Regions from separate parts of the Methylobacterium sp. Leaf94 genome, predicted to be linked through region 1. Evidence: predicted binding sites of a transcription regulator. Region 1 holds the regulator's gene; each other region holds the start of a gene.
The links. The regulator PhoB, encoded in region 1, activates phosphate uptake and scavenging genes when phosphate is short. The targets are predictions, from matches to a motif close to TGTCATNNANCTGTCAT.
Positions count from the first base shown of each region.

Region 2: ASG63_RS02115 (acid phosphatase) is a predicted target of PhoB. The motif match lies at 5,207-5,223, and genes of this name have one in related genera.
Region 3: ASG63_RS07075 (RNA degradosome polyphosphate kinase) is a predicted target of PhoB. The motif match lies at 4,922-4,938, and genes of this name have one in related genera.

Region 1 covers NZ_LMRM01000008.1:97,076-106,598, reverse strand. The annotation lists gene ASG63_RS06590 (alpha/beta fold hydrolase) at 1-527, opposite strand, end outside; gene ASG63_RS06585 (MFS transporter) at 843-2,171, shown strand; gene ASG63_RS06580 (SDR family NAD(P)-dependent oxidoreductase) at 2,246-3,058, shown strand; gene ASG63_RS06575 (matrixin family metalloprotease) at 3,151-4,179, shown strand; gene phoB (phosphate regulon transcriptional regulator PhoB) at 4,233-4,937, opposite strand; gene phoU (phosphate signaling complex protein PhoU) at 4,968-5,693, opposite strand; gene pstB (phosphate ABC transporter ATP-binding protein PstB) at 5,780-6,598, opposite strand; gene pstA (phosphate ABC transporter permease PstA) at 6,651-7,541, opposite strand; gene pstC (phosphate ABC transporter permease subunit PstC) at 7,575-8,549, opposite strand; gene pstS (phosphate ABC transporter substrate-binding protein PstS) at 8,775-9,523, opposite strand, start outside.
Region 2 covers NZ_LMRM01000002.1:75,438-84,960, reverse strand. The annotation lists gene ASG63_RS02140 (hypothetical protein) at 107-1,021, opposite strand; gene ASG63_RS02135 (lipid kinase) at 1,437-2,360, shown strand; gene ASG63_RS02130 (TerC family protein) at 2,462-3,211, shown strand; gene ASG63_RS26750 (TonB-dependent receptor) at 3,115-3,543, opposite strand; partial or broken gene ASG63_RS26745 (TonB-dependent siderophore receptor) at 3,656-3,880, opposite strand; gene ASG63_RS02115 (acid phosphatase) at 4,286-5,146, opposite strand; gene ASG63_RS02110 (anti-sigma factor family protein) at 5,404-6,198, opposite strand; gene ASG63_RS02105 (sigma-70 family RNA polymerase sigma factor) at 6,310-6,930, opposite strand; gene ASG63_RS02100 (patatin-like phospholipase family protein) at 6,988-8,100, opposite strand; gene ispG (flavodoxin-dependent (E)-4-hydroxy-3-methylbut-2-enyl-diphosphate synthase) at 8,454-9,523, shown strand, end outside.
Region 3 covers NZ_LMRM01000009.1:46,082-55,604, forward strand. The annotation lists gene ASG63_RS07050 (aspartate carbamoyltransferase catalytic subunit) at 70-1,014, shown strand; gene purN (phosphoribosylglycinamide formyltransferase) at 1,037-1,711, opposite strand; gene purM (phosphoribosylformylglycinamidine cyclo-ligase) at 1,711-2,778, opposite strand; gene ASG63_RS07065 (AI-2E family transporter) at 3,031-4,122, shown strand; gene ASG63_RS07070 (hypothetical protein) at 4,123-4,887, shown strand; gene ASG63_RS07075 (RNA degradosome polyphosphate kinase) at 5,008-7,428, shown strand; gene ppx (exopolyphosphatase) at 7,451-8,998, shown strand; gene ASG63_RS07085 (hypothetical protein) at 9,051-9,380, shown strand.

The DNA of each region.
Region 1 (9,523 bases):
AGGCCGATCGGCGCTTCGAGGACGAGGCTGTTGACCCGGGTCGGGGCATTGCGCGCGAGGCGCACCGCCAGCATCCCCCCCATGGAATGGGCCACCACGTCGACCCGGGCCAGGCCGAGGGAGTCGAGCAGCGCCACGGTGTCGGCCGCCATGGCGTCGAAGGTGTAGGCCCCCACGGGCTTGGCCGACTTGCCGAAGCCGAGCTGGTCCGGGGCCAGCACCCGGTAGCCCGCGCGGGTCAGGGCCTGGATCACCGGCTGCCAGTAGCTCGACGGGAAGTTGCGCCCGTGCAGCAGCAGGACGGTCCGGCCGTTGGCCTGTCCCTCCGCGGGCACGTCCATGTAGGCGAGGCGCTGGCGCTCGCCGTCGCGCATCCGCTCGAGATAGAAGACCGGGTACGGGTAGGCGAAGCCCTCCAGGGCGATGCCGAGGGGCGCCGTGTCGTTGGCGGTCGGCTGGGCGGCGGCGGGCGCCACGGACAGCAGGGCCGCCAGCAGCAGGGCGGAGAGTTTGAGGAGCGCGTCCATGTGGGGTCCCGGCAACGGCGCGCAATCCTACGCACCGGGCTGACATAGCGCAGGTTCCGCACCAGCGTCGCCCGATCCCGGTGACAAACGACACGCCGCGTTTCCCCGGCCCTTGCGGTTTCCGGCCCGGCGTCCCAGGGCTCGGCCATGACCACCGACGTTCCCGGCCCGGATCCGCGCGGCCGACCTTCCTCCCCGGACCGGACGACGTCCCGGGATCAGGATCCCTCCCAGGGTCAAGATCTCCCGCACCAGGATCTCCCGCCCCGGACACCGCCCGAGCCCGGACTGGACGGCATTCCGGTGCGCGAACGCATGCTGGCGCTCCTCGCGATCGGCCTCGCCATGACCATGGCGGTCCTCGACGGCGCCATCGTCAACGTCGCCCTGCCGGTGATGGCCAAGGACCTCGGGGTCGAGCCCTCCGCGGCGATCTTCGTGACCAACAGCTTCCAGATCGCGGTGACGGCCGCCCTGCTGCCCCTGGCCGCCCTGGGCGACATCCTGGGCTATCGCCGGATCTACCTCGCCGGTCTCGCCGTGTTCACGGCGGCGTCCGTCGCCTGCGCCTTCGCCCCCAGCTTCGAAGCCCTGGTGGCCGCGCGGATCGCGCAGGGGCTCGGGGCCGCCGGCATCATGAGCGTGAACACCGCCCTGGTGCGCTTCATCTACCCGCAGCGGATGATCGGGCGCGGCGTCGGCAACATCGCCCTGGTGGTGGCCATGGCCTCCGCCGCCGGTCCGACGGTGGCGGCCGCCATTCTGTCGGTGGCGAGCTGGCCCTGGCTGTTCCTGGTCAACCTGCCGGTGGGGCTGATCGCCCTGACGGTGGGGGCCCGCACCCTCCCGGTGACGCCCCGGAACGGCGGGCGCTTCGACCTCCGCAGCGCCCTCCTCAACGCCGTGACCTTCGGGCTCCTCATCATCGGGGTCGACGGCCTCGGCGACCCGGCGACCCGGGGCGTGGCGCTGGCCGAGATCGGGGCGGCCCTGGCGATCGGCGCGGTGTTCGTCCGGACCCAGACCCGGCTGGCGCGCCCGCTCCTGCCCGTCGACCTCCTGCGGATTCCCGCCTTCGCCCTGTCGATGGCGAGCTCGGTCGCCTCCTTCGCGGCCCAGATGATGGCCTACGTCGCCCTGCCCTTCTACTTCCAGGACGTGCTGCACCTCTCCGAGACCCAGACCGGCTTCCTGATGACGCCGTGGCCCCTGGCCATCGCCCTGATGGCCCCGATCTCGGGGCGCCTCGCCGACCGCTACGCCCCGGGACTGCTCGGCGGCTTCGGCCTCGCCCTGATGGCCACCGGCCTGACGGCGACGGCCCTCCTCCCCGCGGGCGCGTCGCATCCCGACATCGCCTGGCGCCTGACCCTGTGCGGCCTCGGCTTCGGGTTGTTCCAGTCGCCCAACAACAAGGTCATCATCACCAGCGCCCCGCGGGACCGCAGCGGCGGGGCGAGCGGGATGCAGTCCACCGCCCGCCTCACCGGGCAATCCTTCGGCGCGGCCCTGGTGGCGGTGATCTTCGGCCTGCACCAGGGCGGCCCGCCGGCCGGGCCGGTGACCGCGACCCTGTGGTGCGCCGTCGCGCTGGCGAGCCTCGGGGCGGTGACCAGCGTCCTGCGGCGCCAGCCCCGCGCCTGACGCATCCGCCGCGATCGCACCAGGGCCCGACCTGCGCGTTGACCCGGATCAGTGCCTCTCCGAAGGACGATCCCATGAACCTCGACCTGTCCGGCAAGCGCGCCCTCGTCAGCGGCTCCACCAGCGGCATCGGCTACGCCATCGCCAAGGCCCTGGGCGAACTCGGCGCCAACGTGGCGATCAACGGGCGGACGCAGGACCGCGTCCGCGACGCCGTCGACCGCCTGAAGCGCGAGACCGGCCGTGCCGGCTTCATCGGGGCGCCCGGGGACGTCGCCAGTCCGGACGGGGCGGCCCGCGTGGTCGCCGGCCTGCCGGACGTCGACATCCTGGTGAACAACACCGGCATCTTCGAGCCGAAGCCGTTCTTCGAGATCCCGGACGAGGACTGGCAGCGGTTCTTCGAGACCAACGTGATGAGCGGCGTGCGCCTGGCGCGGGCCTACACCCCCGGCATGGTCGCGCGCGGCTGGGGCCGGGTGGTCTTCATCTCCAGCGAATCCGGCGTGAACATCCCGGTGGAGATGGTCCATTACGGGATGACGAAGACCGCCCAGCTCGCCGTGGCCCGGGGGCTCGCCGAGACCGTGTCGGGCAGCGGCGTCACCGTGAACAGCGTGCTGCCGGGGCCGACCCTGTCCGAGGGGGTCGCCGATTTCATGAAGAGCATGGCGCAGGGGCAGGACGGCGGAGCCGGGGGCGCCGTCGACCTCGACGCCGCCGGCCGCGCCTTCGTGGCCGAGCACCGCCCGACCTCGCTGATCGGCCGCCTCGCCACCGTCGAGGAGGTCGCCAGCATGGTCGCCTACATCTGCAGCCCGGCCGCCAGCGCCACCAGCGGGGCGGCGCTGCGCGTCGATGGCGGCGTGGTGCGCAGCATCGTGTGAGGACGCGCCGCCCCGACGCGTGGCGGCCGGTCCGGTAAGGATTTCGCAAGCTCTGCCGCCGACCCTGGCCCGAACGCACGGGAGGGCGGTCGATGGGGGATTATGCGCTGGAAGGTCCACGCTGGGGAACGGGCGCGGCAGGCACGGGCGGCGGCACCGTCACCTGGGCCGTCGACGGCACGATCCCCACCGGCTTCGTGAGCCTCCTCCAGGCCGCCTTCGCCACCTGGGCCGCCGCCGCCGACATCGCCTTCCAGCAGGTGGCCGCGACGGCCAACGCCCAGATCGACTTCACCCTCGGGGGGATCGACGGGCTCGGCAAGACCCTGGGCTACGCCACCTATTCCTACAGCGGCCAGCGCATGCAGTCCGCGGAGGTGACCTTCGACAGCGGCGAGGGCTGGCACGCCTCCGGCGCCCGCGTCTTCGGCACCCAGAACGTCGATTTCTCCCTGGTGGCGCTGCACGAGATCGGCCACGCGCTCGGCCTCGACCATTACGACGCCAAGCCCGAGGTGATGAACACCATCCTCGACAGGGGCATCACGACCCTGTCGGCCGGCGACATCGCCGGGATCCAGGCCCTGTACGGTGCGCCGCCCGCCCCGGTGGTGGCCGCGGCGGCACAGACGAGCCCGGTCGCCGGCACCGCCGTCACGGCGGTCTATCGGTTCTACGACACCCATACGGGGGATCACTTCTACACCACGAGTACGGCCGAGAAGGCGCAGATCGAAAAGACGCTGCCGTGGTTCACCTACGAGGGCACCCCGTGGGCGGCCCCGGCCCAGGGCGCCGACACGGTGGACGTGTTCCGGTTCTTCGACACGGCCTCGAACGCCCACTTCTTCACGACGAGCGTCGCCGAGCGGGACCAGGTCCTCAAGACGGCGCCGACCTACACGTACGAGGGCGTGGCCTTCGAGGCCTACGCGGATGCGGGCGCCCCCGGCGGCCTGACCCTGGAGCGCTTCTACAACACCCAGACCGGCCAGCATCACTTCGCCGGCAGTGCCGAGGAAGCCAACGGCATCAACCACGGCGCCGCCGGTCCGGGCTGGGTCGACGAGGGCAAGGCCTTCACCGTCCACCTGCCCACCGATGCGATGATCTTCGCCTAGGCGGCGGGCCCGGCTGTCCGCCTGACGGCTGGGCCGACGCGCCTCGGGATCGGCTACTCGGCCTCGGCCTCGAACATCTCGTCGAAGGAGTAGCCCGAGCCGCGGACCGTGCGGATCGGGTCGCTCTGGCGCGGGCGGTTCAGGGCCTTGCGCAGGCGCCCGACATGGACGTCGACCGTGCGCTCGTCGATGTAGACGTCGTGGCCCCAGACGCCGTCGAGGAGCTGCTCGCGCGAGAACACCCGGCCGGGGCTCTGCATCAGGAATTCGAGGAGCTTGAACTCGGTCGGCCCGAGATGGATCTCGCGGCCTTCCCGGCGAATGCGGTGGCTGACCCGGTCGAGCTCGATGTCGCCGGCCACCAGCAGGTTGGCGACGTGGGCCGGCTTGGCCCGGCGCAGCAGGGCGCGGACCCGGGCGAGGAGCTCCGGCACCGAGAACGGCTTCACGATGTAGTCGTCGGCGCCCGTTCCGAGGCCCCGGATGCGGTCGCCCTCCTCGCCCCGCGCCGTGAGCATGATGACCGGCAGCCGCTCGGTCTCGCGCCGGGCGCGGATGCGGCGGCAGAGCTCGATCCCCGACAGGGCCGGCAGCATCCAGTCGAGCAGGACGAGGTCAGGCACCTGCTCCTGCAGGCGCAGGTCCGCCTCGTCGCCGCGGGCGGCCGAGTCGACGATGAACCCCTCGGCCTCGAGGTTGTAGCGGAGGAGGAGGGTCAGGGCCTCCTCGTCCTCGACGATCAGGATACGCGTACTCATCGTGCGCTTTCGATCAGACCGGCACGGGGGTCAGGCCGCGCCGGGCATGTCCACGGTGGCGTAGTTGGACGCGTCGTTCTTCGGGCGCTCGCGCTCGGCCAGGAGGTTCTCGCCGGTGACGAGGTAGTGGATCGTCTCGGCGATGTTGGTGGTGTGGTCGCCAATGCGCTCGATGTTCTTGGCCACGAACAGGAGATGCGTGCAGAACGAGATGTTGCGCGGGTCCTCCATCATGTAGGTCAGGAGCTCGCGGAACAGGGAATTGTAGAGGGCATCGATGGCGTCGTCGCGCTCCCAGACGTCGAGGGCCGCCTTGGTGTCGCGGCTGGCATAGGCGTCGAGGACGTCCTTGAGCTGCTCCTGCACCAGGTCGCTCATGTGCTGGACGCCGATGACGATCTTCTGCGGCTGGATCTGGTCGGCGATCGCCACGACGCGCTTGGCGACGTTCTTGGCAAGGTCGCCGATGCGTTCGAGATCGTTCGACACGCGGATCGCCGTCACGGTCTCGCGCAGGTCGATGGCCAGGGGCTGGCGCCGGGCGATGAGCAGGATCGCCCGCTCCTCGATCTCGCGCTGGAGGGTGTCGAGGCGGGCGTCGGCGGCGATCACCGCCTGGGCCAGGGGCGCGTCCCGGCGCACCAGGGCCTCGCCGGCCTCGGTCATCATCTTCTCGGCGATGCCGCCCATCTCGGAGATCGAGCGGCGCAGGTCCTCGAGGTCCGTATCATAGGATTTGACGATGTGGTCGGGCATGGGGTTCGCTCCTCGATCGGGCCCGTCTGTCCGGGGCCCGCCCTGGCGGTGATGGGGGACGCGGGCCGAGACCGGCCGGCGGAGGATCAGCCGAAGCGGCCGGTGATGTAGTCCTGCGTCTGGCGCTTTTCCGGATTCATGAAGATGCGCGTGGTGGGCCCGAACTCCACCAGTTCGCCGAGATACATGAAGGCGGTGAACTGCGAGATGCGCGCCGCCTGCTGCATGTTGTGCGTGACGATGACGATGGTGAATTCCGAACGCAGCTGCTCGATCAGCTCCTCGATGCGGCCCGTCGAGATCGGGTCGAGGGCCGAGGTCGGCTCGTCGAACAGGATCACCTCGGGGCGCTGGGCCACCGTGCGGGCGATGCAGAGGCGCTGCTGCTGGCCGCCCGAGAGGCCCATGCCGGATTGCTTGAGCTTGTCCTTCACCTCGTCCCAGAGGGCGGCCTTGCGCAGGGATTCCTCGACGCGCATGTCGAGGTCGGCCTTGGGCAGCTTCTCGTAGAGGCGCAGGCCGAAGGCGACGTTGTCGTAGATCGACATCGGGAACGGGGTCGGCTTCTGGAACACCATGCCGATGCGCGAGCGCAGCTCGTTCAGGTCGACCCCGGAATCCAGGACGTTCTGGCCGTCGAGGAGGATCTCCCCTTCCGCGCGCTGGTCCGGATACAGGCTGTAGATCCGGTTGAAGGTGCGCAACAGGGTGGACTTCCCGCAGCCCGACGGGCCGATCAGCGCCGTGACCTGGCGGTCGTGGAAGTTGAGGTTGACCGACTTCAGGCCGTGGAAGCTGCCGTAGTAGAAGTTCAGGTCCTTGACGGCGATGCGGACCGGTGAGGACTCGTCGGCCTTGTGGCGTCCGGTGAGCTGCGCGGACGTGATCCCGGGGGCGGCGTTCATCGGTTCAAGATCCTATCGGGCGAAGCGGCGGGGACAGGCGGCGCGCGGGTGGTCAGCGCGACCGCTCGGTCTTGATGACGAAGCGGGCCACGATCGACAGGGCGAGGATCGTGACGGTGATGAGGAGGGCGCCGGCCCAGGCGAGCTGCTGCCAGTTCGGATAGGGCGAGAGGGCGAACTGGTAGATCATCACGGGCAGGTTCGGCACACCGCCCATCAGGTTGGGGGCGAACCAGCTGTTGTTGTTGAGCGCGGTGAAGAGCAGCGGCGCGGTCTCGCCGGCGATGCGGGCCAGGGCCAGGATGATGCCGGTGACGATGCCGGCGCTGGCGCCGCGCCAGGTGATGCTCCGGATGACGATGGAGGGCGGGGCGCCCAGCGCGGCGCCGGCCTCGCGCAGGGTCGAGGGCACGAGGCGCAGCATGTCCTCGGTGGTGCGCACGATCACCGGGGTGGCGATGATGGCCAGCGCCACCGCGCCGGCCCAGCCGGAATAGGAGCCCATGGGGCGCACCATCAGCGTATAGACGAACAGGCCGATGAGGATCGAGGGCGCCGAGAGCAGGATGTCGTTGAGGAAGCGGATGACGTCGGCGATCTTCGAGTTGCGGCCGTACTCGGCCAGGAACGTCCCCGCCATCACGCCGACGGGCGTCGCCACCAGGATGGCCAGGAGGGTCATCACCAGGCTGCCGAGGATCGCGTTGGCGATGCCGCCGCCCTCGGAACCGGGCCCCGGCGTCGGGGCGGTGAAGAGGGTCGGCGAGACGCCCTTGATGCCCTCGACCACCAGCATGAACAGGATCGAGCCGAGCACGACGATGCCCACCAGCGTGGCGATCGTGCTCGCCAGGATCAGGATCCGGTCGGCGACCCGGCGGCCGGGCCGGACCCGGCTGATCCGGGCCGGGGCGGCGGTGGTGAGGGGGTTCGCGGCGTCCATGATGCGGCTCCTGACGACTCGGTGAGGCTGGCCTCAGGCGACCTTCGCGCGGCGGGTGAGGAGGCGCGCGACGATCAGGACGAAGAAGGTGATGACGAAGAGGATGCAGCCGAGGGCCATCAGGGCGTTCAGCTGCATGCCGTCGGCCTCATTGAACTCGTTGGCGATGCGCGAGGCGATGGTGGAGCCCGGGTCGAAGACCGAGCCCGAGAGGCGGTTGGCGTTGCCGATGACGAAGGTCACCGCCATGGTCTCGCCGAGCGCCCGGCCGAGGCCCAGCATGATGGCCCCGATGATGGAGACCGAGGCCTGGGGCACCAGCACGTGGCGCACCACCTCCCAGGTGGTGCAGCCGATGCCGTAGGCGCTCTCCCGCAGCACCGTCGGGATCTGGTCGAGCATGTCGCGGGTGATCGAGGCCACGAAGGGCACGATCATGATGGCCAGGATGATGCCCGCGGTGAGGATGCCGACGCCCGAGGGGACGCGGGCATAGAACAGGGTGCCGACGATCGGCATGCCCTCGACGAGGTTCGACACCGGCACCTGCACGAAGCGGGCGAAGAGCGGGGCGAACACGAACAGGCCCCACATGCCGTAGATGATGCTCGGCACCGAGGCGAGGAGCTCGATGGTCATCGAGACGGGCTTGCGGGCCCAGCCGGGGCAGAGCTGCGTCAGGTAGACGGCGATGCCGAGCGAGAGCGGCACGCCGATCAGCAGGGCGAGAACGGCCGAGGCCAGGGTCCCGACGATGGCCACGAGGCCGCCGTACTGCTCCTGCCCGATGTTCCAGACGCTGGAGGTGATGAAGCCGAGGCCGAATTCCTGGAAGGCCGGCCAGGCGCCGTACGCGATGGAGGCCAGGATGCCGGCCAGAAACAGGAGCACCAGGATCGCCGCGCCGTAGGAGGCCGCGCGGAACAGGCTGTCGCCGAGGCCGCCGGGCGTCTTGCGGGCCGCGGCGCGGCCCCGCGTCAGGGCGATCTGGTCAGTCAAGGCGGCCATCCGAATGTCTTCTCTTCACCGGGCGGCGTCCTACCCTGCGCCGGTCGTCGGCGCGAGGGGGGATCACCGGATCGTTGCCAAGGGGTGGCGATAGGGGGTGGCGAAGGGGGAGCCCGGCATCGCGACGCCGGGCCCGTCGGTCGCAGTCATTGGGGCGCGGTGGCTCGCCCCCTGGCCCCGCGGGCGGAGCGCCCGCGAGGTTCGGCTTCCCGGGTGAGGACGGGCCTACATGTTGAAGACGGGTTTGCCGTCCTTGCCCTTGATCTCCTTCCACGCGTCGTGGATCTGGCTGACGACGGTGTCGGGCAGCGGCACGTAGTCGAGGTCGACGGCGAGCTTGTCGCCGTTCTTGTAGGCCCAGTCGAAGAACTTCAGCACTTCGGCGGTGCGGGCCGCGTCGGCCGGATCCTTGTGGACCAGGATGAAGGTGGCGGCGGTGATCGGCCAGGCGCCCTCGCCGCCCTCGTTGGTCAGCGAGATGCCGAAGCCGGGGGCGGCTTTCCAGTCGGCGCTGGCGGCGGCGGCCTGGAAGGCCTTGTCGTCGGGCTGCGGGAACTTGCCGGCCTTGTTCTGGATCAGGGCGTAGCTCAGCTTGTTCTGCTTGGCGTAGGCCGACTCGACGTAGCCGATGGCGTTCGGGACCTGCTTGACGGTGGCGGTGACGCCCTCGTTGCCCTTGCCGCCCTGGCCCACAGGCCAGCTGATCGTGGTGGCCGCGCCGTACTCCTTCTTCCAGGGCTCGGAGACCTGGGAGAGGTAGGTGGTGAAGATGTTGGTCGTGCCCGAGGCATCGGACCGGTAGACCGGGGTGATGTTGGCGTCGGGGAGCTTCAGCCCCTCGTTCAGCTTGGCGATCTTGGCGTCCGACCACTTGGCGATCTTGCCGGCGTAGATCTCGGCGATGACCTCGCCGGTGAGCTTCAGCTTGCCCGGCTCGACACCCGGGATATTCACCACGGTGACCACGCCGCCCA
Region 2 (9,523 bases), on a different contig from region 1:
GCCGCCCCGTCCCGTCGCGCCTCACCCAGTCCCGGCGAGGGTGGATTTCGATCATCCAAGATGCGCAGAACTCCGGGTATGACGCACCGATCGCGACGGGCCGGCCTCAGGCACCGCGCTGCGCATTCGCTATAGCGCTCTGCGGCCCCGCACCATAGCGGCGCAGCACGCGGCTCGACTCGGCGACGATCAGCGGGCGCTCCCCGGCGAAGCTGATGGTCAGTGTGAGTTCGGATACGCCCTGCGAACGCACGCCGCGCCCCGGGTTGTCGGCGCGGAAATTGAAGGTGGTGTGGACGATGCAGGTCGCGCTCGCCGCGTTGCAGGCCGTTCGGGTCGCTCCGCCCTGTGCCTCGTAGTGACGCTCGGGCCAGCGCCGGACGAAGCGGCGCTTCTCGGCGATGAGGGCCGCCAGTGACAGGGTGCGGCCGTGGAAACGGACCCGCTCGGCGTAGAATCGCGGCGCGTTCACCACCATCGCGTCCCCGGAGGCCGAGACGTTGTCCAGGTACCGGTCGGTCAGGCGCGTCGCGGCGGCGGCCCATTCGGGGAAGCGTGCGTCCGAGGCCGCCGCCGGTGATGCCATCGGGGTGGGCGTGTCGGCCAGGCGCGGGCGGATATGCAGGCGCTCCGGCGCGGCGCGTCCCTCGCGGGTCGCCGCACGGCGGCCGTCGGCGGATCCTGCCACGCGCCGCCGGTGCGCGGCCATCGGCGTCCGCTCGGCGCTCGCCGCGTCCTGGGCCGACGGGCCATCCGCCTGCGCCTTGGCCGTCGCAGGCGTCTCAGCCACGGGCTTCTCGGTCACGGGCTTCTCGGAGGCGGATTTCTCGAGTGACAGCTTCTCACCGACGGCCTTGTCCGCGCCGGGTTGCACCGCCTGTCGAGCCGGCGGGTCGACCCAACCCGGGCGCGTCTGGGCCTGCGCCGTTCCTACGGACAGAGCCGCGCTCATCAGCGCGACGGACGAGGCGAAGCCAAGTCGGACGAGACCGGTTCCGTTGAAGCTTGGACCGTGGCGCATGGCATCATCACCGGGGTCGCGGCCGGGGTTTCGGAAAAGCGCGTGCGGGACCGATCGACCGGAATGAAACGTCGGGTGCGGCCGCTAAGTTTCCCTGAATGCGCACGCAACGGTTCGGCCCAGGTTCGGAAGTGTGGACGGGTGCGAGGATTGCGGGGATGCGTCGCGCACGGACCCAGGCGCCGCGGCACCGACTCTTGTGCCGGGGGGCTCTTGTCATTGCCAAGCCTGAACCCACCTTGTGGATCGGGTCCGGGCCCCTCTGGCGGTCGAGGCGTTGACCGTGATGTCGGACCCTTCCATGCTTTTGCGCTGACGCGGCGCGAACGCACCGGAGGGTGTCGAGCCTCATGGTCCCTCGTTGTTTCCCGTTCCCACATCGTCAGCCTGATCCGTGCCAGACCGGAGCCTCCCGATGAGCGCGCCCTCCCGCAAGGCGCTTCTCCTCGTCAATCCGAAGGCCCGCAACGGCAGCTTTTCCCTCGACGAGGTCCGCGACGTCCTCCGCGCCGGAGGGATCGAACCCTTCGAGCCGCCGGGTAACGCCGACTGCACTGCGGTCATCAAGCGTCACGCGCAGGGTTGCGATCTCGTCATCCTCGGTGGCGGTGACGGCACCCTCAACGCGGCCGCGCCCGCTCTGGTCGAGACGGGATTGCCCCTGGGCATCCTGCCCCTCGGCACGGCCAACGATCTCGCCCGCTCCCTCGGCCTGCCCGTCGACCCGGTGGAGGCCGCTCGCCTCATCACCAGCGCGGAGGCACGCCCGGCCGATCTCGGCTGCGTCAACGGGCACTACTACTTCAACGTCGCCAGCATCGGCTTCTCGGCGGACCTCGCGGGCGACCTCACGGCGGAATCGAAGAAGACCTGGGGCACCCTCGGCTACGGCATCGCGGCGGTCCGCGTGCTTCGGCGGATGCGACCCTTCACCGTCTACATCGAGCATGACGGCCAGACCGAGACGGTGCGCACCATCCAGGTCTCGGTGGGCAACGGACGTCACTACGGCGGCGGCATGACCGTCGAGGAGACGGCCACCGTCGACGACGGCAAGCTCGACTTCTACAGCCTGGAGGTCGCCCATTGGTGGCGGCTGCTGATGCTCCTGCCGGCTCTGCGCAAGGGCACCCAGGGCAAGGCGGCCGACGTGCGGGCCTTCAGCACCACCGAGATCGTGGTGAAGACCAAGAAGCCGCGCCCCGTGAACACCGATGGCGAATTGTCGACCTACACCCCGGCCCATTTCAAGGTGGTGCCGAAGGCGGTGCGGATCTTCAGCCCGGCCCCGGCCGAACGGCCAGGCGTGGCCGCGAGCAGCCCCGGCCCGACGGCCTGACCGAGCCGAACGGGGCCGGGACCGGCCCCGCCCCTCTCCATCCCCGCTCCCGGCGCGACGCCGTCCGGGGGAGCGGCCCTGACTGACTCGACGAGGCCACCGTGGACAGCCTGCTTCAACTCGCCAGCGACCCCACCGCCTGGGCGGCCCTCGCCACCCTGGTGGTGATGGAGGTCGTGCTCGGCATCGACAACCTCATCTTCATCTCGATCCTGACCAACAAGCTTCCGCCCGAGCACCAGCAGAAGGCACGGCGCATCGGTATCGGCCTGGCGCTGATCCTGCGCCTCGGCCTCCTCGCCACCATCGCGTACATCGTCGCCCTGACGCAGCCCGTCTTCGAGGTGTTCGGCAAGGGCTTTTCCTGGCGCGATCTGATCCTCATCGCCGGCGGCCTGTTCCTGCTGTGGAAGGCCACGAAGGAGATCCATCACACCGTCGATCCGGAGCCGGAGACGCTCGGGAGCAGCGCTGTGCGGCTCGGCTTCACCGCGGCCATCGGCCAGATCCTCGTCCTCGATCTCGTGTTTTCCATCGACAGCATCATCACGGCGGTGGGCATGACGGAGCACGTGCCCATCATGGTGATCGCCGTCGTCACCGCCGTGACCGTGATGCTGCTGGCTGCCGACCCGTTGTCGCGCTTCATCGCCGCCAACCCGACGGTGGTGATGTTGGCGCTGGGCTTCCTGATCATGATCGGCATGACGCTGATCGCCGAAGGCTTCGGTGCTCACGTGTCGAAGGGGTACATCTACACTGCCATGGCTTTCTCGGCGGGCGTGGAGGGGCTGAACATGCTGGCCCGACGCCGCAGGCGTGCCCAGACCGGAACGATCACCAAATCCTGAGGAAACGTCGTTAACGTTTCACGGGAAAATCCTCGAGGAGGCTCGGCCGGGCTGATCGGCCGGGCCTCTTTCCGTTGGGCAGCGCGTTCCCAGAGATCGATCAGGCTCGCGATGAACCGGCGCGGCTGACCGCGATAGCAGTAGCCCGCCTGGCAGCAGGTCTGATAGTTGTGGTCGAACAGGTTGTGGACGGTGGCCTGCAGCTTCATGCCCTGCAGCTTCGGATCGATCCATGCGAACTCGTAGCCGAGTACGGCATCGAACAGAGGCACGGTGGCGTTGCGGAAGCTGCTGGGCACGTCGTTGGCCGGGCTGCTGCCAGCGTCGCGCACGCCGCCGCCGACCCCGAGACCCGAGAGGTCGAGACCCGGGGGTTAGCGCGGAGGTCGCGCGCATCTTGAAGGGGTTGTCGGGAATGCCCGAAAGGGCGAGCCCGACCTTCTCCGGGCTGCCCGGGCTCCGGGTCGTTCGGATGTCCACGTGGCTGTAGGCAGCCATGATGTTGAAGCCGGGTCCGAGATTGGCGACAGCCTCCGGTTCCGCGCCGCGCGCCTGCGCCTCTCCGACGGCGGCCTGAAAGACCAACGGATTGACGGGGTCGGGCCGCAGCACGTTGGTCTGGGTGATGTCGAAGATGGCGGTGTTCAGGACGACGTTGGTGCCCGGCACATTGAACTTGACGCCGCCATCTGCTGGACTTCCGTCGACTGGAACTGTGTTCCGTCGCGATCGAGCCCAAGTTGTGGGGCGAAGGAGGGCGCGAAGCTTACAGAGGGCATGAGTTCGTCGGTGAGCAGGGTGTGCTGCACGGGACCGGTGGCAACGTGCGCCTTGATCTGGTTGTCGACCGCGAACGCGTCGAGGACGTTGGTGATCCGGCCCGTGAAGCGCAGGGCCCGGGTGAGATCGTCGCTCAGGGCGTCGATCTGGGTCTAGCTTAGGTCCGCGTCGACCTGCTGGTTGCGGAAGTTTCTGCAGGAAGATCGGGTCGGGGCCGCAGCGATGCTCGAAGGCGTAACCGATTCGGTACTGCTCAGTGATGAAGTTCTGGAACGCTGGGTCGCCGGTCAAACACTACAGGATCGGCTCACGCGCGGCGGCCTCCTCGCGGGCACAGACGGCTTGGTCGGGAGCCGGACCGCCGACGGCCCTGAGCTTGCCGAGTTCGACGCGAGCCTTCTCCAGATCGGCCCGAAAGCCGGCGTCGCCCTGAAGGGCGGCGAAGACGGCGCTGGCAGCCGTGCGCCCGGCTTCGATATCGCTCGCCCAGTGCAGACCGCAGACGACACGGCTCTCGCCGTAGGAGCGGGCACGGACGAAGAACTGCGTCGCCTTCTCGGGCATCAGGGCCGCCATGATCGCTGCGTAGGTCCAGGCCTGGGTCGCATGGCTCGACGGGAAGCTGAAGGCATTGCCGAGGTCGGAGGTCCGCATCACGCAGATCTCCGCGTCGTTGCCGACGAAGGGGCGCAGGCGGCGGTAATGCAGCTTCGGACCACGAGTGGCCTGGGCGATGTCGAGGCGCGCGCGTTCCAGAAGGGTCATCAGGGCAGGCGCCCGGGACTGCTCGATACGCTGGCCGATGACGCAGGCGAAGTCGTCAAGGATCGCCGAGGCGCCATCGGCCACATCGGTGGTGGCCAGGGTCCAGCGCGGCGTTCCCTTGAGGGCCCGAGTTGCGACGAACGCGGCCTTGTCCGCCGACTCGGCCGCCGACTGGCCCCGCGGCGGGGCTCCGAGGATCGCGACGGTGTCGGGCGCCTGTGCCTCGGAGAGGTAGGGTGCCCGGGCTGCCTTGCCGGGTGTCAGAGGCGTGACACCGACGGCGGGGGCCGAGGCCGGTTTCGGCACAGTCTCCTCCGCCCAAACCGCCGTAGGGGCAATCCCCACCGGCAGGACGGCCAGGAACATCAGGGTCGGGAGCAGGCGGGCCATCGGCGTCTCGGCGTCAGAGGTCGGCACAGAGCAGGTGCCATCGGAGTATAGGGCTTCTATACAACAGGCCTATGGCACGGCTCGTCTGAACGCTGACGAAATCGCTTTCGATGTTTCTTTCGGGCTCCCGGAAAACGTCGGAAGAGGCGAATGACCGGACTTGGCCGTCCTGCATCGACACAGGCGATCGACGCGCCGGGAGGGCGCCGCGTCGCGGAAACCGGGCAATGCAGGCGCCGGACCGACGCGACGACCGATCAGAGCTTCGTTGCGGTCCGGCCGGCGAGGTTGCGTGCTGCGGATTCGAGACCGACGTGGTCGTGACCTCCGCTGAGGGCGTAGGCCGAGTGACCGGCGGTCCAGTAGGCGGTCTCGCCGTCGCCGGGGCTCGTGACCTCGCTCGGAGCGACGTGGCCGTCGAGGCTGCGGGTGGCAAACAGGGAGACTTCGCCGAGCTTGCCGGCGTCAATCACCACCTCGATGCCGGTGCCGTTGCGGGCCGGCACGATCTGCACGTCGCGCACCGTCCAGTCCGCCGGCAGGTCGGGCAACGCGATGCCGGTAGCTGCGGCAATGCCGGCGCGATCATAAGCCTGGGCCTGATCGCCCCGCTGCGCGGCAATGCGGGCGCGGACCTGCGCCGCCTCGCGGGCGTGGCGGGCATCGGCGACCAGGGCCGGATCCACGGGGGAGGCGAACGTGTCCGGCACGCCGAGGAAAGGCCCGTCGGAATGGGCCAGCCAGCCGGTGCCAACGAGGAGCGCGATCACCGCGGCGCGACGCAGGCGGTCACCGAACCGGCGCCAGGCCAGAGTCCGGTCGAGGCGCCGTGCGGCGGCCCGGTTACGCTCCGGTCCGGGGCCGGGAAGAATGGCGAAGGCCTGCCGGAGCGCGTCCCGGTCGTGCAGCTCGGCCATGATCTGCGCGGCGGTCTCGGGATTGCGCGCCAGGTGCGCCTCCACGTCGAGGCGGCGCAGGCCATCGAGCTGCCCATCCACGAAGGCGGTGAGGTCATTCTCGGTGATCGGATCGATCATCGCGGTCTGGTCCATGGCGTCGGCTCCGGTCGGATACAGGGGGCGCGTCCCCGGACGAGGAGTCCCGGCCGCGCTGAGAACGGATCGGCCTGCCTATGGCGCTCCGTCCCGGTCTTCGAAAACGTCTCAGGTGTCGCCGACGGCGCGGCCCGTTCGGTGCGATGCGTCGTCCTCGTCCTGGGCGACGAGGCGCAGGCGCGGCCGCTCGGCCGCGAGGCGCTGGCGCCGCTCGGCGAGACCGCTCCCCTGGCGCTCACCTTCCTCGAAGGCCCGCAGGGCGGCGCGGCCCCGCCCGAGACGCGACATCAGTGTGCCGATGGGGATGCCGAGGACGGCCGCCGCATCGGCATAGGCCATACCTTCCAGGGTAACGAGGTGAAGGGCGGCGCGCTGCTCTTCCGGCAGCGTGAGGAAGGCGCGCCGGATCTGCGCGAGGCGGACCTGCGCCTCCTGGGCCGGGGGCGCCATCTCCTCGCTCATCTGCACGAGGGTATCGGCGTGGCGGGCCTCGACCCGCTTCCGGCGCTGCTCGTCGATGAAGACGTTGTGCAGCACCGTCATCATCCAGGTGCGCAGGTTGGTGTTCGGCCGCGCCGCCTGGCCCGATTCCAGGGCCCGCACCAGCGCATCGTGCACCAGGTCATCGGCCCGCAGCGTGTCGCGCGTCAGGGCCCGCGCGTAGCGCCGGAGCGGCACGAGCAGGTCGACGATGGCAGTGGGGCCGGGCCGGTTCGGTTCGGTCGTCATAAGAGGATCAACGCACGAACCGCTGCTCTTAATCCAGCCGCGGCGTGTGGACGCGCATCAACGGTAGGTCGCCTTGAGATCGAGGGTGCAGGTTCGGCCGATCTGCTCGTAATTCTCGGCGATCCAGGCCTGAGCCGCACCACGGCCCTTGTCTCGCAGGCGCTCGAACACCCGCCAGCGGGCATCGAGGCGCGAGGAGGCCTGGTACTCGTCGAGGGCGCCCGTGCCGTCGATGCGGTGGACGTACTGCGACTGGTACTCGCCCCGGCCGAGCACACCCTCGGCGATGAGGTGGTCGACGAAGTCGATCGCGCGCAGTTCGCGCATGAGGTTGGCGTTGAAGGTGATCTCGTTGAGCCGGTCCTGGATCTCCTGCGGCGTGCGCGGGGTCTCGCGGCGCTCCACCGGGTTGATCTGCACCAGGACGATGTCGCGGGTCTCGGCCCCGCGATAGAGGGGATAGAGCGGCGGGTTGCCGAGATAGCCGCCATCCCAGTAGGGCACGCCGTCGATCTCCACCGCCTGGAACACGGTCGGCAGGCAGGCGGAGGCCATGAGGTGATCGACGTTCAGCGCCTCGCGCTCGAACACCGCGAGCTTGCCCGTCCAGACATTGGTGGCGGAGACGAACACCGCAGCGGTCTCAGCGGCGCGCAGGCGCTCGAAATCCACCTGGGCGGCGAGCACCTTGCGGAGCGGATTGTAGTTCAGCGGGTTCGAGGTGTAGGGGCTGGTCTTCAGGGCCCGGCTCCAGAACTCCGCGATCGGATTGTTCGACCAGAACTCGAACAGACCGCTGAAGGCGCGGCGCTGAGCCGGCCAGAAGTCGCCATCGAGGCTGACCTCGCGCCAGAACCGCTCCAGGGCCCGGCGAGCGCCCCCGGGCCCGTCCTCGAGCCAGCCATCGACCATCACGACTGCATTCATCGCCCCGGCGCTCGCCCCGGTGATCGCCTCGAAACCGAGGCGCCCGTCCTCGATCAGCGCATCGAGCACGCCCCAGGTGAACGCGCCGTGCGCGCCGCCGCCCTGAAGGGCGAGGGCGACGGTCTTCTCCGCATGCGGACCCGCCATCACACGGGTCTTGGCGGCGGGCTGCATCCGCAGGTCCCGTTCGACCGGGACGTCGATGAGCGAATCGACCGTCGGCTGCTGATGCGGATCAAGCATGCGGATCTCCCAACGTTTATGCTGCAGCGCAATATATGATGCCGCAAGGCCACAAACAGGCGGGAAGATGCAGCGGTTCCCTGTCCGTGACGCAGCCCTGCCACCCGGACTGGTCCGGAAACTCGACATCGCCGCCCGGATGGGACATGGGAGAAGCCGAATACGATCAGCGTGTTCGCTGTGCCATCCGGAATGCCCGGTGACGCAGCGGACTTGACGCCCGCCCGCCGTCATCTCAGCTAAACGATCGAGGGCGTAGAGTTTGCGGCATCGGAACGCCGCCCCCGGTCCGGACCGGCCCGATCGGAGGCTCCCGGTCGGCGGCGGACGTTCCTCGGAGCGCACAGTCAACGATGGACATCATGGACGCGACCCCCATCAACCCGATCAGCGGCACCGGCCCCGAGATCGCAGGCCCGAGCCCACGCCACCGCACGGTCGGCGTCACCATCGGATCCGGTGAGGGCGCGGTCACGGTGGGCGGCGGTGCACCGATCGTCGTCCAGTCGATGACCAACACCGACACCGCCGACATCGACGGCACCGTGGCCCAGGTGGCCCAGCTCGCCCGGGCCGGCTCGGAGCTCGTGCGCATCACCGTCGACCGGGACGAGGCGGCTGCCGCCGTGCCGAAGATCCGCGAGCGCCTGGACCGCATCGGCGTGCACGTGCCGCTGGTGGGCGACTTCCACTACATCGGCCACAAGCTCCTGTCCGACCATCCGGCCTGCGCCGAGGCGCTGGCCAAGTACCGGATCAACCCGGGCAATGTCGGCTTCAAGGAGAAGAAGGACACGCAGTTCTCGACCATCATCGAGCAGGCGATCCGCTACGATAAGACCGTCCGCATCGGCGCGAACTGGGGCTCCCTCGACGAGGCGCTGCTCACGCACCTGATGGACGAGAACGCCCGCTCGGCCCGGCCGATCGACGCACGCGCGGTGATGCGCGAGGCCATGGTGCAATCGGCCCTCAGCTCGGCCGAGCGCGCGGTGGAACTCGGCCTGTCCCAGGACAAGATCATCCTGTCGGCCAAGGTCTCGGCGGTGCAGGACCTCATCGCGGTCTATCGCGAGGTGGCGCGCCGCTCCGACTTCGCCATCCATCTGGGTCTCACCGAGGCCGGCATGGGCTCGAAGGGCCTGGTGGCCGCCTCCGCCGCCATCGGCGTGCTGCTGCAGGAAGGCATCGGCGACACCATCCGCTACTCGCTGACCCCCGAGCCGGGCGGCGACCGCACCGTGGAGGTGAAGGCCGCGCAGGAACTCCTGCAGACCATGGGCTTCCGCACCTTCGTGCCCCTCGTCGCCGCCTGCCCGGGCTGCGGCCGCACCACCTCGACCACGTTCCAGGAACTCGCCCGCGACATCCAGAGCTGGATCGTCACCTCGATGCCGGAATGGAAGAAGGCCTATCCGGGCGT
Region 3 (9,523 bases), on a different contig from region 1:
GCCAGCCCGGCGGGCGCTCCGCGCGCGCTTGCCGGCCCCTGCGGGGCGGCCTATAGCCCTGGACCCACCATGACAGCCGCCCCTCCCAGCTTCCCCCACCGGCACCTGCTCGGGATCGAGGGGCTCACCCGACCCGACATCGAGATCCTCCTCGACCGGGCGGAGGACGCCGTAGCCCTCTCGCGTCAGGTCGAGAAGAAGCGCACCACCTTGCGCGGCCGCACCCAGATCAATCTGTTCTTCGAGCCCTCGACGCGGACGCAGAGTTCCTTCGAGCTCGCCGGCAAGCGCCTTGGAGCCGACGTGATGAACATGTCGGTGGCCTCGTCCTCGGTGAAGAAGGGTGAGACCCTCATCGACACCGCCGCCACCCTCAACGCCATGCGGCCCGATATCATCGTGGTGCGCCATCACGCGGCCGGCGCCGTGCACCTCCTGGCCCGCAAGGTCGACTGTGCGGTGGTCAATGCCGGCGACGGTGCCCACGAGCACCCGACGCAGGCGCTCCTCGACGCGCTGACGATCCGGCGCAACAAGGGCCGGATCGAAGGTTTGCGGGTCGCGATCTGCGGCGACGTCCTGCACAGTCGCGTGGCCCGCTCGAACCTCATCCTGCTGCAGGCCCTCGGTGCGCGGGTCCGGGTGATCGGACCCTCGACCCTGCTGCCCACCGGCATCGAGCGCTTCGGTGTCGAGGTCTTCACCGACATGCGCAAGGGCCTGGAGGGCTGCGACATCGTCATGATGCTGCGCCTGCAGCGCGAGCGCATGAACGGCTCCTTCGTCCCCTCCGTGAAGGAATATTTCCGCTATTTCGGCCTCGATGCCGACAAGCTGCGGCTGGCCGCACCCGACGCCCTCGTGATGCATCCGGGCCCGATGAACCGCGGCGTCGAGATCTCTTCGGAAATCGCCGACGGGGCGCAGTCGCTCATCAGAGAGCAGGTCGAGATGGGCGTGGCCGTTCGCATGGCGGTGCTGGAAGCCCTGGCGACGCATCTGCCGAACGCGTGAGGCGGCTGCGGCGTCTGCCCGCCTACAGGCTGAGCAGCGCCCCCTCCACCTCCGGCACCTCCTCCGAGAATACCACCCGCGCGCCATCGAGTCGGGCCTTTCCGCCCGCGACGAGAGCCAGGGCTTGGGGATAGAGCCGGTGCTCCTGCACCAGGATCCGAGCGGCGAGGGCGTCGGAATCGTCGCCGGGCCGGACCGGCACGGCCCCCTGCGCGATGATGGGGCCGGCATCGAGCTCGGGCACGACGTAATGCACGGTGCAGCCATGCAGCCGCACCCCGGCGGCGAGCGCCTGTTCATGGGTCTGCACGCCCTTGAACAACGGCAGCAGGGAGGGATGGATGTTGATCATCCGGCCGGCCCAGGTCTCGACGAACCCGGCGGTGAAGATCCGCATGAATCCGGCGAGACACACGAGGTCGATGCCGGCCGCCTCCAATTCGGCGTTCAGCGCGGCGTCGAAGGCCTCCCGGCTCGAATAGGCCCTGTGATCGAGGGCACGGGTCGGGATGCCACGCTCGGCGGCGTAGGTCAGGCCGGGCGCTTCGGGCCGGTTGGATGCCACCAGCACGATCTCGGCGGGGTAATCCGGCGCCTCGGCCGCCGCGATCAGCGAAGCCATGTTCGAGCCGCGCCCCGAAATGAGGATCGCGACGCGGGTCTTGCCTCCGACCGATGATGTCTGCGCGGCCGCCATCAGAAGGCGAGCCGGCCTTCGAAGGTCACGGGCTCGGCCCCACGCGGGGTGATGCGGCCGAGGCGGACCGGGGAGGCGCCACCAAGGTCGAGGGCCTTCGACACGGCGCTCACGCTCTCGGGTGCCACCACCACGACCATCCCGATGCCGCAGTTGAAGGTGCGCAGCATCTCGGATTCGGCAACTCCGCCGACCTCCGACAGCCAGCCGAAGACCGGGGGCGGGATGATCGCGTCGAGGTCGATGCTGATGCCGACGCCGTCGGGCAGCACCCGGGGCAGGTTGTCAGGGAAACCGCCGCCGGTGATGTGGGCGAGGGCCTTGATCCCATCGGTGGTGCGCAGGGCCGCCAGCAGCGGCTTGACGTAGATCTGGGTTGGCTCCAGCAGGGCCTCGCCGAGGGTCCGGGTAGGCTCGAAGGGCGCGGGATCATCGTAGGACAGGCCGCTCTTCTCGACGATGCGGCGCACCAGCGAAAAGCCGTTGGAATGGACGCCCGAGGACGGCAGGCCCAGGACGACATCGCCGGGCACGATGTTGCCGCGCGGCAGCAGGGTCCCGCGCTCGGCCGCCCCGACGCTGAAGCCGGCCAGATCGTAATCGGAGCCGTCGTAGAGGCCCGGCATCTCGGCAGTCTCGCCACCGATCAGCGCACAGCCGGCGAGCCGGCACCCGGCCGCAATGCCGCGCACGATGTCGGCGCCCACCCCCGGCACCAGCTTGGCGGTAGCGAAATAGTCGAGGAAGAACAGCGGCTCGGCGCCCTGTACGATGATGTCGTTGACGCACATAGCCACGAGATCGATGCCGATGGTGTCGTGCCGGTTCGTCTCGATGGCAATCTTTACCTTGGTGCCGACGCCGTCATTGGCCGCCACCAGGATCGGATCCTTGAAACCTGCGGCCTTCAGATCGAACAGGCCGCCGAACCCGCCGATCTCGGCATCCGCCCCCGGCCGGCGCGTGGCGCGCACCAGCGGCTTGATCGTCTCGACCATGGCGTTGCCGGCATCGATGTCGACGCCCGCGTCCGCGTAGGTCATTCCGTGTCTGGGCTCGCCGGTCATCCGCGCCGCTCTCCGAAGGTCCGTGTTCCGCGACCTCTAACCGCTCCCGCGCGCCTTCGCGAGTCCGTCCTCGCAGCGAGCGCATCGCAGGTCGCGGGGATTCGCACCGAGGTCCGCAGCCGAGGCTCCGACAGCGGCGCACGCGAAACGTCGGCATGCGCCCTGCAGCCTTGACCGCGTCCCCTCCCGTTCCCACTGTTGATCCGCGAACGGCGACGTCGCGCACACGACGATTGGGACGGGGAACGGCCGATGCGCGGCAGGGCGATGATCGGGCTGATGGCCTTCGTGGGCGTCGCCCTCCTGCTCTATCTGCTCGCCGACGTCATGCTGCCCTTCGTAGCGGGCCTCGCGTTGGCCTACCTCCTCGACCCGATCGCGGACCGACTCGAGCGCCTCGGGCTCGGGCGGCTCTCGGCCTCGCTCCTCATCCTCGCGGTCTTCGTCGTCGGGCTCGTGGTGGCCCTGCTTCTCGTGGTGCCGCTCGCCGCCAATCAGGTCTCCGCCCTCGTGGCGACTCTGCCCGGCATGGTCTCGCGGCTGCAGGGCATCCTCGCCGAACGGGCCGGCCCACTGCTGCAGCGGGTGGGAGGCGCCGACGTGCTCACCGATCTGCAGTCGCAGGTCGGCACCTTGGTGGGACAGGGCGGCACCTGGTTCCTGACCTTCCTGAAATCCTTGTGGTCGGGCAGCCAAGCGCTGATTTCCATCGCGTCGCTCCTCGTCGTCACGCCCGTGGTGGCATTCTACCTCCTCGTCGATTGGGACCGGATGATCGCGACCCTCGACGGCTGGGTGCCTCCCCGGCATCGCCCGGTGGTCCGGCGCCTCGGGCGCGAGATCGACGGGGCGGTGACGGGGTTCGTCCGCGGGCAGACCCTGGTCTGCCTCATCCTCGGCACCTTCTACGCCGTCGGCCTCTTCTTCGTCGGATTGAACTTCGGCGTCCTCATCGGCTTGATCGCCGGCTTCCTCACCTTCATCCCCTACGTGGGGACGCTGACCGGCTTCCTGCTCTCGGTCGGGGTCGCCCTGGCGCAGTTCTGGCCAGGTTCCGACTGGCTGCATATCGGCCTGACCATCGGGGTGTTCGTGGTGGGACAGTTCCTCGAAGGCAACATTATCTCGCCCAAGCTCGTGGGCGAATCGGTGGGTCTTCACCCGGTCTGGTTGATGTTCGCACTCCTCGCCTTCGGCTCGCTGTTCGGATTCCTCGGGCTGTTGCTGGCCGTTCCGGTGGCGGCGTCCATCGGCGTGCTGGTCCGCTTCGTCCTAGAGCGTTACCTCCAGAGTCCGCTCTACTACGCGGACGCACCCGCGCTCCTGTCGAAGCCTGAACCCTGAATGGCAACCCGCGACACCGTCCCCCCGAAGCAGCTGGCCTTCGACCTGCCGGCCGACCCGCGCTACGGCCGCGAGGACTTCCTCGTAGGCCCGGCCAACGAGGCCGCCTATACGCTGGTCGAGGCTTGGCCCAACTGGCCCGACACGGTGTGCCTGCTCACCGGACCACCGGGGAGCGGCAAGAGCCATCTCGCCTCGATCTGGGCGACCCGCTCCCACGCCTGGACGGCCCAGGCTTCGGAGATCACCGCCGCTACGGTGCCGCGCTTCCTCTCCAACGGCGCCCTGGTGATCGAGGACATCGACCGAGTGGGAGCGGACGGGAGCGCGCCCCGCGACGAGGCGGCCCTGTTCCACCTCCTCAACCTCGCGCGCGAACGGGGCTGCCCGGTGCTGGTCACTTCCGCCACCTCGGTGGAGGGGCTGGGCCTAGCGACGGCGGACCTGCGTTCCCGCCTGCGCCTCGCCCCCGGCGCCACCATCCTGCCCCCGGACGACGCCCTGTTGCGCGCGGTCCTCGTCAAGCTGTTCGTCGACCGGCAGTTGGTGGTGGATCTCGCCATCGTGGAGGCTCTGGCCCTGCGGATCGACCGCTCCCTCGGGCGCGCCCGAGAAGTGGTCACCGCCCTGGACCGGGATGCCCTCAGCCGGGGTCGACGCATCACCAAGCCACTGGCGCTGGCAGTGCTGGAGCGCCTCGGCTTCGGGGCCGAAGAACCGGAGGACGAGGACGAGACGGATCCCGGGGATCATGCCCCGATCTGACGGCGGCCTGGCTACACGACCAACGGCCGAAGACCGTCATGCAACCGTCACAAACGCCGGCCCGGCCCATGCTACGACGCCGACCCTCGAAGACCTGTAGGAGACGAACTCTTGGCGGACATGGACTCGGACACGACCGCATCGGATGCCGGAACCCCGCGTGTCACCGAGGGCCGCACGCGGGCTGCCCGGCCCGCCGCCCGGCGGACCGGGCAGCCCGCAGCGGTAGCCTCCAAACCTCAGCCGGGGAAGCCGATCCGGGACACGCTCGCGGATGCCAAGGCGCCCGTATCCAATGCCCTGCCCGATGCCGATCTCGACCTGCCGCCTCCCGGAGACCTGCCGCTCTCTCCCGCCGACGGCCTCCCAGGTGCGGAGGCGCGTGATTCCGTGCGGGAGGCAGGGCTCGCCCTGCGCCACTCGCCCGAGCGCTTCGTCAACCGCGAACTGTCCTGGCTCCAGTTCAATCGCCGGGTGCTGGAGGAGGCCTCGAACGCCAACCACCCCCTCCTGGAGCAGGTCCGGTTCCTCTCAATCTCGGCCAACAACCTCGACGAATTCTTCATGGTGCGCGTCGCTGGCCTGCACGACCAGGTTCGTGCCGGTCTCGTCCTGCCCTCGCAGGACGGCCTGACCCCGGCCGAGCAGCTGGCGCGGGTGGGGACCGAGGTCTCTCGCCTCGCCCTCGACCAGCAGGCGCGCTGGCGCGAGCTGCGCGGTGAACTTCTCGGCGTTGGCATCGAGCTCATGGAACCCGCGGGCCTGACCCAGGATCACAAGGCGTGGCTGGAGGACTACTTCCTCAACCACGTCTTTCCGGTCCTGACGCCGCTCGCCATCGATCCGGCGCACCCGTTCCCGTTCATCCCGAATCTCGGCTCCACCATCGCACTGATGCTGGTGCGCCCCCGCGACGGCCGGACCCTGCGCGCGTTGATCCGTCTGCCGGCGGTGCTCGACCGCTTCGTGCGCCTGCCGGATGCCGAGAACGATGCGACCGCCCGCTTCATCGCCATCGAGCAGGTCATCGTGCTGTTCACCGGGCGGCTCTTCCCCGGCTATGCCTTGCGCGGACAGGGCGCGTTCCGCGTCATCCGCGACTCGGACCTCGAGATCGAGGAGGAGGCCGAGGATCTCGTCCTGCATTTCGAGACGGCCCTCAAGCAGCGCCGCCGCGGCGTCGTCATCCGGCTGGAGGTCGAGGCCGGGATGCCCGAGGACCTGCGTGCCTTCGTGGCCGACGAGCTCGAGATCAGCAGCGACGCGGTGATCTTCGTGGAGGGGATGCTCGCCCTCAACGAGCTGTCGCAGATCGTCGGCATCGATCGGCCGGACCTGAAGTTCAAGTCCTACAACCCCCGCTTCCCCGAGCGCATCCGCGAGAGCGGCGGCGACGTCTTCGCGGCGATCCGACAAAAGGACTTCATCGTCCACCACCCCTACGAATCCTTCGACGCGGTGGTGCAGTTCCTCGCCCAGGCCGCCCGCGACCCCAACGTGGTGGCGATCAAGCAGACGCTCTACCGCACCTCCTCGAACTCGCCGATCGTCGCGGCCCTGGCGGAGGCCGCCGAGCTCGGCAAGTCGGTGACGGCGCTGGTCGAGCTGAAGGCCCGCTTTGACGAGGAGGCCAACATCCGGTGGGCGCGCAACCTGGAGAAGGCCGGCGCGCAGGTCGTGTTCGGCTTCATCGAGCTCAAAACCCATGCCAAGCTGTCGATGGTGGTCCGGCGCGAGGGCGACCGCCTCGTCACCTACTGCCACGTCGGCACCGGCAACTACCATCCGATCACCGCGCGCATTTACACCGACCTGTCCTTCTTTACCGCCGATCCCGCCGTGGCGCGGGACGTCAGCCGGATCTTCAACTTCATCACCGGCTACGCCGAGCCCGCCGAGCTGGAGCGGATGTCGGTCTCGCCGTTGACCCTGAAACCGCGTCTCTTGGAGAACATCGAGGCGGAGGTGGCCCACGCGAAGGCCGGACGCCCCGCCGCGATCTGGATCAAATGCAACTCGCTGGTCGACCAGCAGATCATCGATGCGCTCTACGACGCCTCACAGGCGGGGGTCCAGATCGACTGCGTGGTGCGCGGCATCTGCTGTCTGCGCCCGGGAATCCCGGGGCTGTCGGAGACGATCCGCGTCAAATCGATCGTCGGGCGCTTCCTGGAGCATGGACGCATCTACTGCTTCGGCAACGGTGTCGGGCTGCCCCACCCCAAGGCCGTCGTCTACATCTCGTCAGCCGACCTGATGAGCCGGAATCTCGATCGCCGCGTCGAGGCGCTCCTGCCGATCACCAATCCAACGGTGCATCAGCAGGTGCTGGACCAGATCATGCTGGCCAATCTCCTCGACAACCGCCAAAGCTGGCGTGTACTGGCGTCTGGTGCCAGCGAACGGATCCAACCTGCCGAAGGGGAGGAGCCGTTCAATGCGCACAAGTATTTCATGACGAATCCGAGCCTCTCCGGGCGCGGCAAGTCGTCGAAGAAGTCGAGCCCGCGCGCCCTGAGCCGACGCGCGCAGCGTGGCTGACGGATCGTCCAGAGGAGCCCGCATGGGCCTCGACCCAGCCCGCCCCGCGCCCGTCCAGGGCATCCCCTTGTCCGGGGCCGGGGACCACATCGAGCCGGTGGCGATCATCGACATCGGCTCGAACTCGGTACGGCTTGTCGCCTATGACGGCCTGACCCGGGCGCCCACTCCGCTCTATAACGAGAAGGTGCTGTGCGGCCTCGGCCGCAACGTGCTCTCCACGGGCCGCCTCAACGAGGAGGCGGTGCGCCGGGCACTGGTCGCGCTCGCGCGCTTCCGCGTGCTGTGCGAAACCATGCGCGTGTCGCGCACCTTCGTTCTGGCCACCGCCGCCGCGCGCGACGCCGAGAACGGCCAGGAATTTCTCGCCGCGGCGGAAGCCGCTTGCGGCCAGCGCATCGAACTGCTCTCCGGCCGGCGCGAGGCCGAGCTCTCGGCGCTCGGCGTCATCTCGGGCTTCCACGCGCCCGACGGGGTCGTGGGCGACCTCGGCGGGGGCTCCCTGGAACTGGTGGATGTGCGCGGGGCCACGGTGGGGATGGGCGTGACGATGCCGCTCGGCGGCCTTGCCCTCCAGGATCTCTCGGGTGGCTCGGTCAAGAAGGCCCTCAAGATCGTCCGCGAGAACCTGAAGAAGGCGGCGCCCCAGCTGGAGACCCTGCGCGGGCGCAGCTTCTACGCCGTCGGGGGGACGTGGCGCGCGCTCGCGCGGCTGCACCAATCGGCCCGGGGATACCCGCTGCACGTCATGCACGGCTACAGCGTCGAGCCGTCGGACGAGCTGAACTTCCTCGAAGTGGTGGAGCGCACCGACGCGGCCCTGCTGCAGGATGTGGAGAGCGTCTCCGAAGCGCGCCGTCCCCTCCTCGCTTACGGGGCCGTGGTGCTGGAAGAGATCATCCGGATCGGACGTCCGCGCGAGCTCGCCGTCTCCGCCAGCGGCGTGCGCGAGGGCCTGCTCTACGAGCAGCTCGACCGCGACGCACGCCTTGCCGACCCGCTTCTGGCGGCGGCGGCCGAATTGAACACCTTGCGTGCCCGCTCGCCGGGCCATGCGGAGGACCTCATCACCTGGAGCGACCGCTTCATCGCCAGCCTCGATCAACCGGAGACCGCCGACGAGCGTCGCCTGCGCCACGCAGCCTGCCTCCTGTCCGATATCGGCTGGCGGGCGCACCCGGATTACCGCGGCGAGCAGAGCGTCAACGTGATCACCCACGCGGCTTTCGTCGGGATCGACCATCCAGGCCGGGCCTATCTGGCACTGGCCATCTACTTCCGCCACGAGGGAATCGCCCCCGAGAAGGCGAGCCCGATGCTGCGCAACCTGGCGGGCCCCCGCCTGTTCGAGCGCGCCCGTCTGCTCGGCGCCCTGCTGCGCCTCGCCTTTCCCCTCTCGGCCGGCATAGCGGGAGCCCTCGGGCGGATTTCCGTCACCATCGAGAGTGGCCGGGTGACGCTGACCCTTCCTGCGGACCTGGGTTCCCTTCCCGGTGATCGGATCCTCAACCGGGTGCGCGGTCTCGGTCGCCTGTTCGGCCTCGAAGGCCGGATCGTCGCAGCGGATTGAACCAAAACACAAGCGGAACCGTTTTCCGCGTCCGGCAAGGAGAATTACGGACATGAAGTCACTCTGTGCAGCGGCGGTTCTGGGGCTGACGGTCCTCGGCTCGGTGAGCCCTGTCCTGGCCCAGCCCTACCGCGGATACGAAGACGGCTATCGCGGCCGCGACGACGGATATCGGGGTAGGGACGACGGATATCGCGATCGCGATGGCGATTTCCGGGACCGCGGCCGCGGCTCCGGCCGACGGGACTATGGCTTCGACGAGGCCGAATACCTGCGCTGCAACCCCGATGTCCGCCGGGCCGTCAATCGCGGCCAGATGGAATCCGGCGCCGCACATTATCGGGTCTTCGGCCGTCGGGAAGGTCGGCGCCTGAGCTGCTGACGCACGCGATCGAAGTCGGCAACTCGGGGCGACGTCTCCGAGGGGCCGGCCCCGGTGCTGAGCCCAGGCTCCGTATAACTTCGTTCGGAGGGCACGAGCTGGGAGGCGGCAGCGAGAGCCGCGGCTCCGCCTCGATTAATCTG